DNA from 3 places in the Hydrogenophaga sp. UC242_53 genome. Region 1 is predicted to be linked to each of the others. Evidence: predicted binding sites of a transcription regulator. Region 1 holds the regulator's gene; each other region holds the start of a gene.
The links. Region 1 encodes LexA, which represses DNA repair genes until DNA is damaged. Its sites were predicted from a motif close to ACTGTATNNNNATACAGT; they were not measured.
Positions count from the first base shown of each region.

Region 2: ACFJI0_RS05845 (DNA topoisomerase IV subunit B) is a predicted target of LexA. The motif match lies at 1,987-2,004, and genes of this name have one in related genera.
Region 3: imuA (translesion DNA synthesis-associated protein ImuA) is a predicted target of LexA. The motif match lies at 4,017-4,034, and genes of this name have one in related genera.

Region 1 covers NZ_CP170552.1:2,285,308-2,291,514, forward strand. The annotation lists gene adk (adenylate kinase) at 122-778, shown strand; gene ACFJI0_RS11400 (DUF6152 family protein) at 840-1,319, opposite strand; gene ACFJI0_RS11405 (hypothetical protein) at 1,336-1,755, opposite strand; gene ACFJI0_RS11410 (asparaginase) at 1,760-2,719, opposite strand; gene lexA (transcriptional repressor LexA) at 2,862-3,539, shown strand; gene ACFJI0_RS11420 (hypothetical protein) at 3,894-4,046, shown strand; gene ACFJI0_RS11425 (D-2-hydroxyacid dehydrogenase family protein) at 4,163-5,170, shown strand; gene ACFJI0_RS11430 (FimV family protein) at 5,241-6,207, opposite strand, start outside.
Region 2 covers NZ_CP170552.1:1,127,309-1,133,515, forward strand. The annotation lists gene ACFJI0_RS05830 (class I SAM-dependent methyltransferase) at 1-502, opposite strand, end outside; gene ACFJI0_RS05835 (hypothetical protein) at 502-630, opposite strand; gene ACFJI0_RS05840 (MFS transporter) at 627-1,868, opposite strand; gene ACFJI0_RS05845 (DNA topoisomerase IV subunit B) at 2,029-3,999, shown strand; gene parC (DNA topoisomerase IV subunit A) at 4,118-6,207, shown strand, end outside.
Region 3 covers NZ_CP170552.1:2,614,798-2,621,004, reverse strand. The annotation lists gene nth (endonuclease III) at 1-159, opposite strand, end outside; gene ACFJI0_RS13140 (LysR substrate-binding domain-containing protein) at 181-1,131, opposite strand; gene ACFJI0_RS13135 (DUF2917 domain-containing protein) at 1,197-1,748, shown strand; gene ACFJI0_RS13130 (PLP-dependent aminotransferase family protein) at 1,643-2,791, shown strand; gene ACFJI0_RS13125 (hypothetical protein) at 2,801-3,292, opposite strand; gene ACFJI0_RS13120 (nucleotidyltransferase domain-containing protein) at 3,312-3,662, opposite strand; gene imuA (translesion DNA synthesis-associated protein ImuA) at 4,075-4,896, shown strand; gene ACFJI0_RS13110 (Y-family DNA polymerase) at 4,841-5,608, shown strand; gene ACFJI0_RS13105 (hypothetical protein) at 5,622-6,152, shown strand; gene ACFJI0_RS13100 (error-prone DNA polymerase) at 6,136-6,207, shown strand, end outside.

The sequences.
Region 1 (6,207 bases):
CCTGTCAGCCAGAGCGAAGGGTGCCCGTGCTATCCTCGACCGGTCGCCCCGGCTCCCACGCCCTGGGGCCGCCGCTCGAGACAAGCGGCCACGCCATTGAAACTCTGAAAAAAGGAAAGCGATGAGACTGATTCTGTTGGGCGCCCCGGGTGCCGGCAAAGGAACGCAAGCCACGTTCATTTGCCAAAAATACGGCATCCCCCAGATCTCCACCGGCGACATGCTGCGCGCGGCGGTGAAGGCCGGCACCCCCCTGGGGCTGCAAGCCAAGGCCGTGATGGAATCCGGCGGTCTGGTCAGCGACGACCTCATCATCAACCTGGTCAAGGAACGCATTGCCCAGTCCGATTGCGCCAACGGCTTCCTGTTCGACGGCTTCCCGCGCACCATTCCGCAGGCCGATGCCATGAAGTCCGCCGGCGTGAAGCTGGACTACGTGCTGGAAATTGACGTGCCGTTCGACGCCATCATCGAACGCATGAGCGGCCGCCGTTCGCACCCCGCCTCGGGCCGCACCTACCACGTCAAGTTCAACCCGCCCAAGGTGGAAGGCAAGGACGACGTGACCGGCGAGCCGTTGATCCAGCGCGAAGACGACAAGGAAGAGACCGTGAAGAAGCGGCTCGAGGTCTACAGCGCACAGACCCGTCCCCTCGTGGACTACTACAGCAGCTGGGCGCGCTCGGACGCGGCCGCCGCGCCCAAGTACCGCGCCATCAGCGGCATGGGCTCGGTCGAGGACATCACGGCGCGCGCCTTCGAGGCGCTGTCGAAGTAAGCCACCCCGGCTTCCCGCAGAACACCCGGCCACGTGCCGGGTGTTCCGCTTTCAGGAGGGCTCAAGCCGGGCTGGAGCGCAGGCCGTAGGCCTTGCCCTCCAGAAACACGTACTCGGCGCGCAGGATCGCTTCGCCCTTCTCGTCCTTGAACGTGAAGCCCACGGTGGACAGGGAGGCCCCGGTCTTGACCTCAGGCATCTGCCATTGCCCCAACCGGAACAGCGGCGCCAGTTCGATCTCCCAGCGCCGGTCGCGGCGCGTGGGCAACACGGTCTTGGCCAGCAGCGCGGGCCCGTCGATGCCCGCCGTCTGGGCGGGCAAAGGGCGTTGGCCGAGGTCGGCCGGCAGGCGCAGGGCCTCGGGCAGCTCCAGCACCAGCTCGGCGTGCGGGTTGCGCCACTTCACCTCGACCACCCGCCCCTCCAGGTAGAGCGGACGGTCCTGGTCGAAGCTGCTCCAGCCATGGTGGGCCAGCGCCCCACCGCCCCAACCCCCCAGGCCCAGCCAGGCCCCGGTCCGAATCACATCACGTCGTTGCATGGAGATCTCCTTCCCATCACACGTAACCGATCCAACGGCCGCAGGTCAGCACCAGCAGCCACAAGGCCGACGACAGCAGCATCAAGAGGCGCGCAGTGCGGTCCTGGCGCTGCAGCGATCGGCGGGCGTGGAACCAGCCGGCGTTGCACCCCGCCAGCATGATCAACACCATCTTGGCTGTGAACACGCGATTGGCCAGCAGTTCCCCGGCCTGGGTACCGAACATCAGGAGGCCCGACACGGCGGCCAGTGCGAAACCCACCGCCACCAGGCCCAGGCTCAGTTTCGCCAGGGGCTCCACAGGCAGGCTCTGGCCCCAGCCGAACACCCGCAGTTCCAGCAGCGTCAGGTTGCCGAGCAACAGCGCCACGCCCAGCAGATGGGCCACTTCCAGCATGGGGTACGCCCAGGCGTGGGCACCGAGCGCGGCGAACATCGCGTCATTCCATCAGCAGGTCCAGCGCCAGCGCCAACCGGGCCTTGACCGGCGAGAGCCCGGCCGAGTGCGCGAATGGCAGGCCAGCGTGCGGCACCACCCTTCCGCGCGCACAACGCGTCGCCAGCACCACCCGCACCCGTTGTGCCTGCGCGGCATTCAGCGCATCGGTCAGCGCCTGGTGAACGGTACCGTTGCCCGTGCCGGCCACCACGATGCCCCGCAAGGGACGGGCGGCGCCTGGCGCCATCAAGGCCCGCACCAGGCTGCCGTCCGCGTCGGCATGGCTGGTCACCAGTTCGACCCGAGGCAGGGCGTCGGCCGCCAGGAAGCGGGCCAGCGGGGCTGGATCGTGGGAAGCAACGGAGGCGCCCCGGGATCGGAAACGGCGCACCTCCCCCTCCTCCACACAAGCCAGCGGCCCCGCGTCTCCAGAGTCAAAAGCGTCCAGGCGGTAGGTGTGCTCCTTCGCCACCTCCAGCGCGCCGTGCACCTGTCCGGCACACACCACCACCACGCCGGCCTCCCCATGCCGCACCACGGCCAGCGCGTCGGCAAGGTTCTGCGGCCCATCCGGCACCAGCGCGGAAGCCGGGCGCATCGCGCAGGTCAGCACCACAGGCTTGGTGGGTTGGAGCAGGCGCTGCAGCACGAACGCCGTTTCCTCCAGGGTGTCGGTGCCGTGCGTCACGATCACCGCCGACACCTGGGGATCGTCCAGATGCGCCTGGAGCCGTGCCGCCAGGGCCTGCCACACCGGCAGGCCCATGTCCTTGCTGTCGATCTGGGCGACCTGCTCCACCTCCAACGGCACGCCGGCCAAAGCCGGAACGGCCGCCACCAGATCGGCCACGCCGACCTGCCCCGCCACGTAGCCCACGTTGTCGCCCGCCTGCGCCGCACGCCCGGCGATGGTGCCGCCCGTGCCCAGGATCACGAGCCGCCGGCCCTGATTTGTGTCCACCACTTGCCAATCCTTGAAAACTGGTTAAAAATACAGATACTGGATAAGAAAACAGGTATCAGCCACTTCCCGCATTGTTCCTGTCTTCCCAGATGGCGTTCCCCTTGGCCACCACGTTCACGACGAGGTCCTCATGCTCGACATGCCCCATACCGCACCGAAGCTCACCGCCCGGCAGCAACAGATTCTGGAATTGATCCAGACGGCGATCGCACGCACCGGCGCACCGCCCACCCGTGCCGAAATCGCCAGCGAACTCGGGTTCAAGTCGGCCAATGCCGCCGAAGAGCATCTGCAAGCGTTGGCACGCAAGGGCGTGATCGAACTGGTCAGTGGCACTTCGCGAGGCATCCGCCTGCGCAGCGAAGACCTGCAGTCCATCAACGATTCGCGCGGGCGCCAGCTTACACTGCCGATCCCCAGCCTGGCCCAGCTGGTGCTCCCCCTGATCGGTCGCGTCGCAGCCGGTTCGCCCATCTTGGCGCAGGAGCATGTGGACCAGACCTACCAGGTCGAGCGCAGCCTGTTCCAGCGCACGCCCGACTACCTGCTCAAGGTGCGTGGCATGTCCATGCGCGACATCGGCATCATGGACGGCGATCTGCTCGCCGTGCAGGCCACGAAGGAAGCCAAGAACGGCCAGATCGTGGTGGCCCGCCTGGGTGACGACGTCACCGTCAAACGCTTCATGCGGCGCCAGCACCTGATTGAATTGCACGCGGAAAACCCCGACTACAAGACCATCGTCGTCGAACCGGGCGAGCCATTCGAAATCGAAGGACTCGCCGTGGGCCTGATCCGCAACAGCTTCCAGCTCTGACCGATCCCGGTCCGTGTCGCCTCAGCAGGTGGCGGGCGTTTGGTCCCGGTGGGTGCACAACCCACCACAAGGACACATCCCTGCGAAGGCGTTTGATTTTGCAATCCTGCCTGTGTTCAACCCCACCCAATGGAGTTTCGCATGGGAAAAATTTTCAACACCAACACGTGGCGCGCCCCTTTGCAGTTGATCGACTGCTGGTTGCCCTCTCCCGCCCTTCGCCGGGCAACGGCCGCCAACGAGCCCGTGCGCACGCAGGTTGTACAGCGCTTTGCGCGTGCCGGGTGGCTCAAGCGCGCCAGCACGGCCCGCAGTCCACTTGTCTTGCGGGCCGTGCCACCGGCAGCGGACCCTGTGCCTCGCGTGCGCGTGCTGCAGCAGACCGGCCCCGCGGCGGCGCACCGGGCCGGTGTCAGGCTGGTGATCTCGGGCCGCATCAACGATGTGTGCGCCGAACTCGATCGACTGGCCGACCAGGAACGCCAGCTGTCCACGCGCGCGGCCTGAACTCGGCCGCCGCCAGCGAGCACACGGCCATCCTCCAGGCTCCCGGCGCGCCGTGCCTGCTTGTAACCAGGGGTCAGCGGCCCGGAAGGCCTGGGAGGTGAAGGCACAATAGGGTCATGAATATTGTGATCCTTGATGACTATCAGGACGCTGTGCGCAAACTGCGGTGTGCCGAGAAACTGGAGCCTTACCCGGCCAAAGTCTTCACCAACACGGTCAAGGGCGTGGGCCAGCTGTCCATCCGATTGCGCGATGCCGATGTGCTGGTCCTGATCCGGGAACGCACCGCCATCACCCGTCAACTGGTTGAAAAACTCCCCCGGCTCAAACTCATCGCCCAGACCGGGCGCGTGGGCGGGCATGTGGACGTCAATGCCTGCACCGAGCGTGGCATCGCGGTGGCCGAGGGCGTGGGTTCACCCGTCTCCACCGCCGAGCTCACCTGGGCCCTGATGCTTGCGGCCATGCGCCGCATCCCGCAATACGTCTCCAACCTCAAGCATGGCGCCTGGCAACAGGCCGGGCTGAAGGCTGCTGCCATGCCCGCCAATTTCGGCGTGGGCATGGTGTTGCGTGGCAAGACGCTGGGCATCTGGAGCTACGGCCGCATCGGGCAGATGGTGGCAGGTTACGGGCGGGCCTTCGGCATGCGCGTGATCGTGTGGGGCAGCGAAGAAAGCTGTGCCCGCGCCGCGTCCGATGGTTTCGATGTGGCCCCCAGCAAGGCAGCCCTGTTTGAAACGGCCGACGTGCTGAGCCTGCACTTGCGGCTGAGCGAGAGCAACGCGGGCTGTGTGACACCCGAAGACCTCGCCGCCATGAAGACCTCCGCGCTGTTGGTCAACACCTCCCGCGCCGAGCTCATCCAGCCCGAGGCGCTGATCGCCGCGCTGAACCGGGGTCGCCCGGGCATGGCCGCGATCGACGTGTTCGAATCCGAGCCCATCCTGCAAGGCCATGCCCTGCTGCGGCTCGAAAACTGCATCTGCACGCCCCACATCGGCTATGTCGAGCAGGACAGCTACGAGATGTACTTCTCCTCTGCGTTCGACAACGTGGTCAACTACATCAAGGGCACACCGACCAATATCGTCAATCCAGGCGCGCTGCAGGTTCGACGCTGATGGCTGCGATCGACCTCACCCCAGAAAAAACGCCGGTTGTCACCGGCGTTTTTTCTGGGTACCAAGGGCGTCAGCGTTTGCCATCCGGCTTCGAGCCTGGCTCGTCGTCCGGCGGCATGAAGTCCAACACCTCGAAATCGATCAGGTTGCTCAGCGGCAGGTCCTGGGCGTCACCTGCCTTGGCGGTCGGCTCCACGGGCGGCGACACCTCTGGCAACAAGGCCTCGAAGGCAGAGAACTCGGAGAGGTCGTTCAGGTTGATGTCCAGGCCCAGGTGGGACGACGCAGGCACCAGCACACCCAGGTCCATCGGCTGGGTGTTGCGACCGCCAGCAGGCTCTTCAGCGACGGGGGGCTTCTTGCCGGCTGGCGCGCTCGGACGCCGGCCGTCGGCTTTCAGCGGTTGCATGTTCGTGTGCCGGAATTCGCTGTGCTTTGCCGCGGACGGCTCGTCTCGCTTGATCAGCTCCTTGGCCATCGCGTGCAACAGCAAGAGCTCGCGGTACGCCTCGAGATCGAACACCTCGACTTCGTCGTCGCTGGCGTCCCGGAAGATCGACTCCTCGATCAGGTCCAGCACCCGGGGCTCCGGCCACAGCGACTGAATGCGGCTGAAGGCCGTTTCGTAGGCTTCAAGGCCTCGACCACCGTCGGTGTAGCGGTTGAAGGGCGGCGCGCCGGCATTGAAGACGTGGTTGAACTCGTCGCGCAGGGCGTCGTAGTCTTCGCGGCGCCCCAGGCGGTGATAGAGCTTGAACAGATCCAGGTAAGCCAGGGGGCTGGGCTCATGGCTCTCGGCCAGGTGGTTGCGCAGCACTTGGATGGCCTGCTCGTCTTCACCCAGCGACACGAAAAAGTCGGCCTGCTGCTGAATGTCGAACAACTCTTCCGTGCGCACCGAACGGGAGATGCCCAAGGCGCTCGGTGAAAAATCCCGACGGTCGCGCGATGGCAGCGCAACCGCCGACTCCGACTGTGGATCGCTCTCGCGCGCAGCGGCGCCATCCAGGGCCTGCAAATCGTCCAGCGACGAATCC
Region 2 (6,207 bases), 1.2 Mb from region 1:
GTTTTCGCACCGCCGCCAGCCGCTGGACAAAGCGCTCGGGGCGGTCGCAGAAACCATCTTCATAGGCCACCACGTGCAGACCCTGGCTGGCCTGCAAAAGTTCGCCCGGTTGCAGCAGAAAGTCGGGCCGCGAGGGCTTGCCCACGCTCTCGTTGCCGGCTGCGAAGGTCTCGTACAGCAGCAGGCCGCCTTCGGCCACGCTGTCCACGATGCGGGGCAGCAGGGCGCGCCAGAGGTAGTTGGTGACGACCACCGCGTCGAAACGCTCGCCGTCGAACGGCCAGGGCCCGTTCTCGATGTCGGCCAGCACGGCGCGGCCCAGGGGCTGCACGGCGGCGATGGCCTCGGGCGAACGGTCCACGCCGGTGACGGGGTGGCCCCGCTGGGCGAACCAGCGCAGGTGGCGACCCTGGCCGCAGGCCACGTCGAGCACCGAACCGCCGGTGGGCGCCAGGTGCGACCAGCGCCGCACCCACGCCGAAGGCGCCTCGGTGCCATGCATCAGAAGCAGCTCCAGATCTGGTCGGCCAGGTTCACCAGGAACTCGGGCCGGTGGTAGAGCGCGAACGTCGCCAGCAGGGCCGCGCCAGCCGCGGCCCAGGCCAGGGCGCGCACGGCCACAGGCTTCACGCCGCGGCTCCCACGCGCTGCGGGGCGCGCGCGATCGGGCCTTCGCGCACCGGCAGGTTCACCAGTCCGGCGAACACGCCCAGCGCGATCGCGAGGTACCAGACGATGTCGTAGCTGCCGGTCCTGTCGTACAGCACGCCGCCCAGCCACACGCCCAGGAAGCTGCCGATCTGGTGGCTGAAAAAGATGAAGCCGCCCAGCATGGACATGTGGGCCACACCGAAGATCTGCGCCACCACCGCGTTGGTGGGTGGAATGGTGGAGAGCCAGAGCAGGCCCATGACGGCGGAGAACACGTAGACGCTCATGGGCGAGAGTGGCGCGATCAGGAACACGGCGATCACCGCGGCGCGCGCGAAGTAGATGAAGGCCAGGATGTGGCGCTTGGCCAGGCGCTGGCCCAGCGCGCCAGCGGCGTAGGTGCCGATCACGTTGAACAGGCCGATCAGCGCCAGCGCGTAGCTCGCCACCTGGGGCGACAGGCCGTGGTCCTTGAGGTAGCTGGGCATGTGCACGCCGATGAACACCACCTGGAAACCGCAGACGAAATAGCCGGCCATCAGCAGCTGGAAGCTGCGGTAGCGGAAGGCCTCGCGCAAGGCCTGGCCAATGGTCTGTTCGCGGTGCACCGGCGCGCCGCCCGCGAAGCCCGGTTCGCGCAGGCCCAGGGCCAGCGGCATCACCAGCAGCACGGCGCCTGCGAGGAACAGCAGGGCCTGTTGCCAGCCGAAGCTGCTGATCAGCCAGCCTTCCACCGGCACCATCAGGAACTGGCCGAACGACCCGGCCGCGGCGGCCACGCCCATGGCCCAGGAGCGCTTCTCGGCCGGAATCTGCCGGCCGATCACGCCGTAGATCACCGCGTACGTGGTGCCGGCCTGGGCCGCGCCGATCAGCACGCCGGTGGTGAGCGCGAAACCCAGAGACGAGGTGCTCAGCGCCATCCCGGCCAGACCCAGGGCATAGGCCACCGCACCGCCGATCAGCACGCGGAAGGCGCCGAAACGGTCGGCCGCCATGCCGGCGAAGATGCCGAAGATCCCCCAGGACAGGTTCTGGATCGCCAGGGCGAACGAGAACGTCTCGCGGGACCAGCCCTGCGCCTGGGTGATGGGCTGCAGCCACAGGCCGAAGCCGTGGCGGATGCCCATGGACAGGGTGACGATCAGGGCGCCGCAGGCCAGCACCTGCAGGGCAGAGAGGCGGGGCGGGGTCGGGAGGGTGGGGGTCGAGGGCATCCGGGAACTGTAGCGAAGATGGATGGGCCTTGCCTGTCACGGGCATGCCGCGAAGGCTTGATATTTTCCCGCGCCACTGATGAATCGCGCGCATCGCTGGTCGGCCTGAAGCCGAAAGTCTGTATTTGCATACAGTCTTCGGGGCATACAATCCGCCCCCATGGCGACCCAAACACCCAACGAATACTCCGAAGGCTCGATCCGCGTCCTCAAGGGGCTGGAACCGGTCAAGCAGCGGCCGGGCATGTACACCCGCACCGACAACCCGCTGCACATCATCCAGGAAGTGCTGGACAACGCGGCCGACGAGGCCCTGGCCGGGCACGGCAAGAAGATCAAGGTCACGCTGCATGCCGATCATTCGGTCAGCGTGGAAGACGACGGCCGGGGCATCCCGTTCGGCCTGCACCCCGAGGAAAAGGCCCCGGTGGTCGAACTCGTGTTCACCCGTTTGCACGCGGGCGGCAAGTTCGACAAGGGCAAGGGCGGCGCCTACAGCTTCTCCGGCGGCCTGCACGGCGTGGGCGTGAGCGTGACCAACGCGCTCTCCACCCGGCTGGAAGTGACCAGTTTCCGCGAGGGCCAGGTGGCCAAACTGGCGTTCTCCGCTGGCGACGTGATCGAACCGCTGGTGATCTCGCCCAAGGGCGCAGACGACCGCAAGCAGGGCACCACGGTGCGCGCCTGGCCCGACGCCAAGTACTTCGAAGCCGCCACCCTGCCCATGGCCGAACTCACCCACCTGCTGCGCAGCAAGGCGGTGCTGATGCCGGGCGTGAGCGTGACGCTGGTGAACGAAAAGACCAAGGACACCCAGACCTGGCTCTACAAGGGCGGCCTGCGCGACTACCTGCAGCAGACGCTCACCGGCGAGCCGGTCATTCCCCTGTTCGAGGGCGAAGGCTTCGCCGACAGCGGGCACGACAGCTTCGCCGAAGGCGAGGGCGCGGCCTGGTGCGTGGCCTTCACCGAAGACGGCCAGCCGGTGCGCGAGAGCTACGTCAACCTGATCCCCACCAGCGCGGGCGGCACGCACGAAAGCGGCCTGCGCGACGGCCTGTTCCAGGCGGTCAAGGGCTTCATCGAACTGCACGCGCTGCTGCCCAAGGGCGTGAAGCTGCTGCCCGAAGACGTGTTCGCGCGTGCCAGCTACGTGCTCTCGGCCAAGGTGCTCGACCCGCAGTTCCAGGGCCAGATCAAGGAGCGCCTGAACTCGCGCGACGCCGTGCGCCTGGTCGGCAGCTTCGTGCGCCCCGCGCTCGAGCTCTGGCTCAACCAGCACGTGGACTACGGCAAGAAGCTCGCAGAGCTCGCCATCAAGGCCGCGCAGTCGCGGCAGAAGGCCGGCCAGAAAGTCGAAAAACGCAAGGGCTCCGGCGTGGCCGTGCTGCCCGGCAAGCTCACCGACTGCGAGAGCAAGGACCTCGCGCACAACGAGGTGTTCCTGGTCGAGGGCGACTCGGCCGGCGGCAGCGCCAAGATGGGCCGCGACAAGGAAAGCCAGGCCGTGCTGCCGCTGCGCGGCAAGGTGCTCAACACCTGGGAAGTCGAGCGCGACCGCCTGTTCGCCAACACCGAAATCCACGACATCGCGGTCGCCATCGGCGTGGACCCGCACGGCCCGAACGACACGCCCGACCTCAGCGGCCTGCGCTACGGCAAGGTCTGCATCCTGTCCGACGCCGACGTCGACGGCTCGCACATCCAGGTGCTGCTGCTCACGCTGTTCTTCCGCCACTTCCCCAAACTCATCGAGGCCGGCCACGTGTACGTGGCGCGCCCGCCGCTGTTCCGCGTGGACATCCCCGCGCGCGGCAAGAAGCCGGCGGCCAAGCAGTACGCGCTGGACGAAGGCGAGCTGCACGCCATCCTCGACAAGACCGCCAAGGACGGCGTGCCGCCCGAGAAATGCCAGATCAGCCGTTTCAAAGGCCTGGGCGAAATGAGCGCCGAGCAGCTGTGGGACACCACCCTCAACCCCGATACGCGCCGCCTCATGCCGGTCGTGCTCGGCGCGATCGACTTCGCCGGCACCGAAGCCCTCATCACCAAACTCATGGGCAAGGGCGAAGCCGCCTCGCGCCGCGAGCTGATGGAGTTGCATGGCGACTCGGTCGAAATCGATATCTAGTTGAACTCCCCCCGCGCCGCTTCGCGTCACCCCTCAGGGGCGACACTGGCAGACCGGCAGAGCCGGATCTGCGGTGTCCTTGACCGAATCGCCGCCTTGAACGAAGAACTGATTTGCCATGACTGAAACTCCTGAACTGCCGCTGTCCGCGCCGGACGACGACGGCATGAACCTCGCGAACTACGCGCAGCGCGCCTACCTCGAATACGCGCTTTCGGTCGTGAAAGGCCGCGCCCTGCCCGACGTGTGCGACGGCCAGAAGCCGGTGCAGCGCCGCATTCTCTACAGCATGGACCGCATGGGGCTGGGCTTCAGCGGGCCCAACCGCAACACGGCCGCGCGCCCGGTGAAAAGCGCGCGCGTGGTCGGCGACGTGCTGGGCCGCTTCCACCCGCATGGCGACCAGGCCGCCTACGACGCGCTGGTGCGCATGGCACAGGACTTCGCGCAGCGCTATCCGCTGATCGACGGCCAGGGCAACTTCGGCTCGCGCGATGGCGACGGTGCCGCGGCCATGCGTTACACCGAAGCGCGCCTGGCAAAGATCACCACCCTGCTGCTCGACGAGATCGACGAGGGCACGGTGGACTTCGTGCCCAACTACGACGGCTCCACCGTCGAGCCCAAGCAGCTGCCCGCGCGCCTGCCGTTCAACCTGCTCAACGGCGCCAGCGGCATCGCCGTCGGCCTGGCCACCGAGATTCCCAGCCACAACCTGCGCGAGGTGGCCGACGCCTGCGTGGCGCTGGTGAAGAACCCCAAGCTGGCCGACGACGAGCTGTTCGCGCTGCTGCCCGGGCCCGACTACCCCGGCGGCGGCCAGATCATCAGCCCCGCCAGCGACATCGCCGACGCCTACCGCACCGGCCGCGGCAGCCTCAAGGTGCGCGCGCGCTGGAAGATCGAGGACCTCGCGCGCGGCCAGTGGCAGCTCGTGGTGACCGAGCTGCCGCCGGGCGTGAGCACGCAGCGCGTGCTCGAAGAGATCGAGGAACTCACCAACCCCAAGGTGAAGGCTGGCAAGAAGGCGCTGACGCAGGAACAGACGCAGCTCAAGGCCAGCATCCTCATGGTGCTCGACGGCGTGCGCGACGAGTCGAGCAAGGACGCGCCCGTGCGCCTGCTGTTCGAGCCCAAGAGCAGCCGCATCGAACAGCAGGAACTCATCACCGCGCTGCTGGCCCACACCAGCCTGGAAACCTCGGCGCCGATCAACCTCACCATGGTGGGGCTCGACGGCCGGCCGACGCAGAAGTCGCTGCGGCAGATGCTCACCGAGTGGATCGAATTCCGCCAGGGCACCATCACCCGCCGCTCGCAGCACCGCCTCACCAAGGTGCTGGACCGCATCCACATCCTCGAAGGCCGGCAGCTGGTGCTGCTCAACATCGACGAGGTGATCCGCATCATCCGCCACAGCGACGAGCCCAAGGCCGCGCTGATCGAGCGCTTCAAGCTCAGCGACCGCCAGGCCGAGGACATCCTGGAAATCCGGCTGCGCCAGCTGGCGCGGCTCGAAGCCATCAAGATCGAGCAGGAGCTCAAGGAACTGCGCGAAGAGCAGGGCAAGCTCGAAGACATTCTGGGCAACCCCGGCAGCCTCAAGCGCCTGATGGTGAAAGAGATCGAGGCCGACGCCAAGACCTTCGCCGACGAGCGCCGCACGCTGATCCAGGCCGAGAAGAAGGCCGTGGCCGAGATCAAGGTGGTGGACGAGCCGGTGACGGTGGTGATCTCCAGCAAGGGCTGGGTGCGCGCGCGCACCGGCCACGGCCACGAGGCCGGCAGCTTCGCGTTCAAAGCCGGCGACGGCCTGTACGGCACCTTCGAGTGCCGCACGGTGGACACGCTCATCACCTTCGGCAGCAACGGGCGCGTGTACTCGGTGCCCGTGGCCAGCCTGCCGGGCGCGCGCGGCGACGGCCAGCCCATCACCACGCTGATCGAACTCGAAAGCGGCACGCAGCCGCTGCACTACTTCGCCGGCCCGGCCAATGCGGCGCTGCTGCTCAGCAGCAGCGGCGGCTACGGCTTCCTGGCCACGGTGGAGAACATGGTGTCGCGCCAGCGCGGCGGCAAGACCTTCCTCAACCTCGGCGAAGGCGAAACGCCGTGCGCGCCGTCGCACGCGGCCTTCACCTCCGGCGGCGTGCCGCTGGTGCCGGCCACGCACGTGTGCTGCGCCTCCACCGGCGGGCGCATCCTCAC
Region 3 (6,207 bases), 330 kb from region 1:
CTTGCGCGTGGCCTTGTTGACGCCCACGTCGGTCGCCTGCGCCGAGAGCAGCACGGCGGCGAGCAGCTCGAACACGCTGGTGTACTCCAGCTCGGTCTGCGGGGTGGGGTTGGCGGCCTGGAGCGTGGCGAAAAAAGCTTCGATCTGGGTGGGCGTCATGGGCTGGGATTCTCGCTCAGCTCAGCCGCGCTCGGCCTCGGCGCGCAGCCAGTTCGCGAAGTCCAGCGCGTCGGGGTTGTCGTGCGCGTGCTCCGCCACTTCCACGTAATACCCCCGGCGCGTGGCCGCGCCGCCGCTGCGGAAGGGCGCGACCAGTTGCTTCTTGTCCAGCAGCGACTGCAGCAGCGGCAACCGGCCGATCACCACCCCTTGGCCGGCCACGGCGGCGGCCACCGCGTCGGCGTACTGGGTGAAGTGCATGGCGTTCTTCATGCGCATGTCCTGCAGGCCCATCACCTGGAACCAGGGGTCCCAGTCCGAGGTGATGGCGTGGCCGGCGGGTCTTTCCACGGTCAGCAGCGTGTGGTGGGCCAGGTCGGCGGGCTGGCGCAGCGGCGCGCCCGGCTGGCGCAGCAGGGCCGGCGCGCACAGGGGCTGCACCACTTCTTCGAACAGCGCCCGCCCGCGGCCAGCGCTGGACGGCACGAAGCGCACCGCCACATCCAGCCGATGGCGCTCCAGGTCCATCATGTCCATCGTGGCGGAGATGCGCACGTCCACCAGGGGATGGTCGGCGGCGAAGCGGGCCAGGCGGGGAATCAGCCAGAGCGAAGCGAAACCCTGTGTGCAGGTCATGGCGACCTGGCGCAGGCGCGGGCCGGGGCGCACGCGCGCCGAGGCGTCGCGCAGCCGCTCCAGCGCATCGCGCGTGGCCCGTTGCATCACCTCGCCGGCTTCGGTCAAGACCAGCGCGCGGTGCCGCCGCTCGAACAGCGGCGTGCCCAGGCTGTCTTCCAGCAGCTGGATCTGCCGGCTCACGGCCGACTGCGTGAGGTTGAGCTCCTGCGCGGCCAGCGTGAAGCTCAGCGTGCGCGCCGCCGCGTCGAAGCAGGGCAGCAGGTCCAGCCGCAGCATCTGCGAGCGCGGCAGCGGGAGCAGTTCGGCGCCGGTTTTCACATTCTTGAATGGCATGCGAAGCATTCGAAATGAACGTTTGTCCAGTATAGGACGGCTCCGTACAGTCATGCACATCCCTGATGCGAAAGGAGTGTTCCATGACAACCGACACCTTGACCGTGGACCTGAACATGCCCCACCGGGCCGTGAAGGCCATCCCCTCGGGCGCCTTGCGCCTGGTCTGCCGCGAAGGCAGCGTCTGGATCACGCTGGACCACGACCAGCAGGACGTGATCCTCAACGCGGGCGAGCATTTCGTCGCCCAACCGCACCACCGCGTGATCGCCTACGCCCTGCAGACCGCCGTGCTGCGGCTGGAGCCGCTGCCCTGCGCGCGGCGCGCCACCGCCTCGCGCTGGAACTGGCTGCCCCGGCGCCGCGCGCGCGGGTCTGCGCACCGCCTGAGGGCGCCCCACGCCGGTGCGCGAGAATGGAGGCCGTTGTCCATCACGACCTCACGGAAACCGCCACCATGCCCTTCACCATCCCCTTCGCCGACCGCCTCAACAACGTCGAAACCTCCGCCATCCGCGAACTCTTCAAGCTGCTGGGCAAGCCCGGCATCATCAGTTTTGCCGGCGGCTTTCCCGACAGCGCGATGTTCGACGTGGACGGGATCCGTGAAGCGGTGAACGCCGCGCTGACCGAAGAGGCCGGAGGCGCGCTGCAATACGGCGCCACCGAGGGCTACCAGCCCCTGCGCGAACAGCTGGCCGCCTTCATGGCCAGCAAGGGCGCGAAGGACGTGGGCGCGAACGACCTCATCGTCACCACCGGCAGCCAGCAGGGCCTGGACCTGCTGGGCAAGACCCTGGTCTCGCCCGGTGACAAGGTCATCGTCGAAGGCCCGACCTTCCTCGCCACCATCCAGTGTTTCCGCCTCTACGGCGCCGAGCTGATCAGCGCGCCGGTGGACGGCGACGGCGTGAAGACCGACGAGCTGGAAAAGCTCATCGCCGAACACAAGCCCAAGTTCGTCTACCTCATCCCCACCTTCGGCAACCCCAGCGGCGGCCTGCTCAGCCTGGAGCGGCGCAAGCGGGTGCTGGAGATGGCGGTGAAGCACGACACGCTGATCGTCGAAGACGATCCATACGGCGACCTCTACTTCGGCGCGGCCCCGCCGCCCAGCCTGCTCGCGCTCAGCCCCAGCGTGCCCGGCAGCCGCGAGCGCCTGGTGCACTGCGGATCCTTGAGCAAGGTGCTCAGCCCCGGTCTGCGCGTGGGCTGGATGGTGGGCCCGGCCGAGCTGCTGGCCAAGGCCACCATGTGCAAGCAGTTCAGCGACGCCCACACCAGCACCTTCGCCCAGGCCACCGCCGCGCAGTACCTCAAGGCCGGCCGCATGCCCGCTACGCTGGACAAGGTGCGCAAGGTCTACGCCGAGCGCGCCACCACCATGGGCAACGCCCTGCGCCGCGAGCTGGGCGACGCGATCGACTTCGTGCAACCCCAGGGCGGCCTGTTCGTCTGGGCCAGCCTCACGGGTGCTGGTGGCAAGGTGAAGGACGGCGGTGAGCTGGCCAAGCGCGCGATCGAAAAAGGCGTGGCCTTCGTGCCTGGCGCGCCGTTCTTCGCGCGCAACCCCGACCACGCGACGCTGCGCCTGTCCTTCGCCACCGTGGGGCTGGAGAAGATCGAGGAAGGGATCGGGCGCCTGGGCCAGGCGGTCTGAGCGGCGTCGTCAGCCAGAGCGCTTCTTGGTGCGGCTCTCGGCCTTGCGGGATTCCAGCCGCTCCGCCTCGGCCACGGCCAGCACTTCTTCCAGTGCCGTGATGGCCAAGGCCATTTCCTGGCGAAAGAGCGGCGCTGCTTGCCTGGCGTTGTGCAGCACGTGCCTGGCGCGCTCCGGGTCGATCTCGCTGCCGTAGCGCCTGCGGCCCACGTGGCGAAAGCCGCGCAGATCATCCAGCAGTTGCTGCAGCGCTTCGCTGATCAAGGCATCGCGTGTCCCGGTGGCGGCCGCGGCGGTCTTGATCAACCTGGCGTGGTAGGCCGGGTCTTGCGCCATGGGCGGGTCCGTCCGCTTGAGGATCGCTTCCAGAATGGTCTCCATGCCGGTATAGACGCTGTTGACCGTGGCGCCGGCCAGCTTGCCGTAAGCCCAGTCCCCTGCGGCGGGGTTCTGAGCTTCCCAGCGCCCGAACTCCTCCAGCTCTTTGTCGAGCTTGGCCATCTCGGCCTCGAAGTCTCTTCTATGCATTCAGGCTGTCCTGTATGCGGGCAAAGGCGTCGGGTCCGATGGTCTCTTCGGCCACGACATCCACCGGGATGGTGAGGCGCTCGGCCAGCGTTTCGGAGACCGCGCGCATGGCCCCCAGCGGCCCGGGGTCGGTGATCAGCAGATCGATGTCGGAGTGGGGCGTGGTCTGGCCTGTTTTCATCGAGCCGAAGAGCCGGACCGTCACGCCTTTTTTCTTCATGGCCGCGATGATTGCGCGCGCCTCTTGCCGACCCAGGCGCAGACGCGCTTCGGCCTGCCGCTGTGTGCCGGCATCAGGTTGGTGGAGCGAGAGCCTGGGGTGGGCCCGCGTCTGCACGTGCATTGGGGGTTCAGGTGCCCTTGGTTTGGCGGGCCTGCCCCGGGGCAGCCTCGGGTCGGCCACATCCGAGGGGATGAGCCACAGGGTCAGCGGCCCCAGGCTGTGCTGGGCGGCGCCCGGGATTCGACCGGTGCGGCACAACTGCCGCACCCGTTCCGCGCTGATCCCATAGGCCTTGGCGTATTCCGCAGGCGAAAGCAGGGAGACGGGCGCACCCGATCCCCCGGAAGAAGGCCGGGCAGAGCGTCGAGCGGAGTGAACGGGAACCATGGCGCATTCTACAAAAAACGTAGACCCCCACAATATTTAATGAACCGCCGCTTGCCCTTCAGATGGACAGGACTTGGGCTTTCATATACTGTACGGAGATACAGTATTTTGAAGCTGCCCATTTTCCCCGCGCATCCATCCCGCCATGCTGCCCGCCGTTTTCTGGCAGGAGGACGATCCGTCCCCGGCCCCCACACCCGTTCGCCCGGTGCCGCCGCCCGCTGGTGGCCTGTCGGCGGCCGTGGCCGCGGCGCTGTGGCGGGGTGACCAGCTCGGCGCGCCGGTCTCGGCGGTGTGGCCCAGCGGCTTCGCCGCGCTGGACGCGCAGTTGCCTGGCGGTGGCTGGCCCGGCCACGGGCTGACCGAAATCCTCACCCCGCACAGCGGCACGCTGGAATGGCGCCTGCTCGGGCCGGCGCTGCGCCAAGTCTGTGCCGCCGGGCAGGCGGTGGTGGTGATCGGCCCGCCGCTGTCGCCGCACCTGCCCGGCCTGCGCTTCGAAGGCCTCGACGAGCGCCAGCTGGTCTGGGTGCAGGCCGACACGGCGGCCGAGCGCCTGTGGTCGGCCGAGCAGCTCATCAAGGCCCAGGCCGGCGGCGCGATCGTCGCCTGGCTGCCGCGGGCGAGGGCAGCGCAGATCCGCCGGCTGCAGGTGCTCGCCACCGGCTTCGAGTCGCCGGTGTTCGTGTGCCGGCCCATGCACGCCCTGGGCGAGTCGTCGGCCGCGCCGCTGCGCGTGCAGGCCTGCGTGGGGGTGGACTGGGAGCTGCAGTTGCGCATCGCCAAGCGCAAGGGCCCGCCGCTGGAGGCCACCCTGCACCTGCCCTCGGTGCCGGGTGGCCTGGCCACCATCCTCCCACCCCGGCTGCGTGAGCCCAGCCGGTGGATGCCCCGAACCGAAGAGAACGAGCATGTTGTGGTCCGCCCTGCTGCCCAGCCCGAGCGCCGGCACAGCCCCGCCCACTGAGGCCGCGCCGCAGCGCGCGCTGGCGACCTGGGCCTTGCAGTTCACGCCCCGCGTAGCCCTGGCCGACGAAGCCGTGCTCATGGAGGTGGCGGCCAGCGCGCGCCTGTTCGGTGGCCGCCGTGCCTTGCGCGAGCGCGTGTGGGGCGAAGCCCGCGAACTCGGCGTGGCGCAGCTGGCCTGGGCGCCCAACGGCCTGGCCGCGCTCGCGCTGGCGCGCGCCGGCATCGAGAACGGTTTCCAACGCCCGCTGGCCGCGCTGCTCGACACCCTGCCCATGGACACGCTGAGCGCCGTGCGGCCGCACCGGCTCACGCTCGAACACATCGGCTGCCGCACGCTGGGCGACGTGCGCGCGCTGCCGCGCAGCGGCCTGGGCCGCCGCTTCGACCAGCTCCTGTTGCAGGCGCTCGACCAGGCCTACGGGACCGCGCCCGAGGCGCACGACTGGGTGGCGCTGCCCGAGCATTTTGAAGAGCGGCTCGAACTCATGGCCCGCGTGGAGCAGGCGCCGGCCCTGCTGTTCGGCGCGCGGCGCCTGCTGCGCGTGCTCAGCGGCTGGCTGGCCGCGCGGCGCGCGGGCGTCACCGCCTTCACGCTGCGCTGGGCACACGACGCGATGCGCGCGCGCGCGGGCGGGCGAGGGCGGCGAGATCACCATCCGCACCGCCGAGCCCACGCGCGACATCGAACACCTCTGCCGCCTGCTGGGTGAGCACCTGGCGCGCGTGAAACTGCTCGCGCCCGTGGGCGACCTGGTGATGGTGCGCACCGAGGTGCGGCCGCTGCATGACGTGAGCGCCTCGCTGTTGCCCGACACCGTGCGCCAGGGCGAGCAACTGGGCCTGGTGCTGGAGCGGCTCTCCGCCCGCCTGGGGCCGCAGCGCGTGCTGCGCCCGGTGCTGTGCGAAGACCACCGCCCCGAATGGATGTGCCGCTGGCAGCCGGCCACGCTGCCCCTGCCGCGCCAGGGCGCGCCCGGCACCGAACTGCCACAGCCCGGCTTCGTGCTGCCCATGCCCTTGCGGTTGGCCGTGCGCGACCACCGGCCGGTCCACCACGACAGCGAACTGGTCATGCTGCTCGGGCCGCAGCGCGTGGAGGGCGGCTGGTGGGACCGCGTCGAAGGCGCCGAGCGCATGCGCAACGTGGTGCGCGACTACTGGGTGGCCCTGTCCCCGCAGGCCGGCGTGCTGTGGGTGTTCCAGACCCGGCTGGACGGCGCGCCCGCCTGGTACCTGCATGGGCACTTCGCCTGAAGGCACCGCCATGAACGCCGATGCCCTTCCCGATTACGCCGAGCTGCGCTGCCTC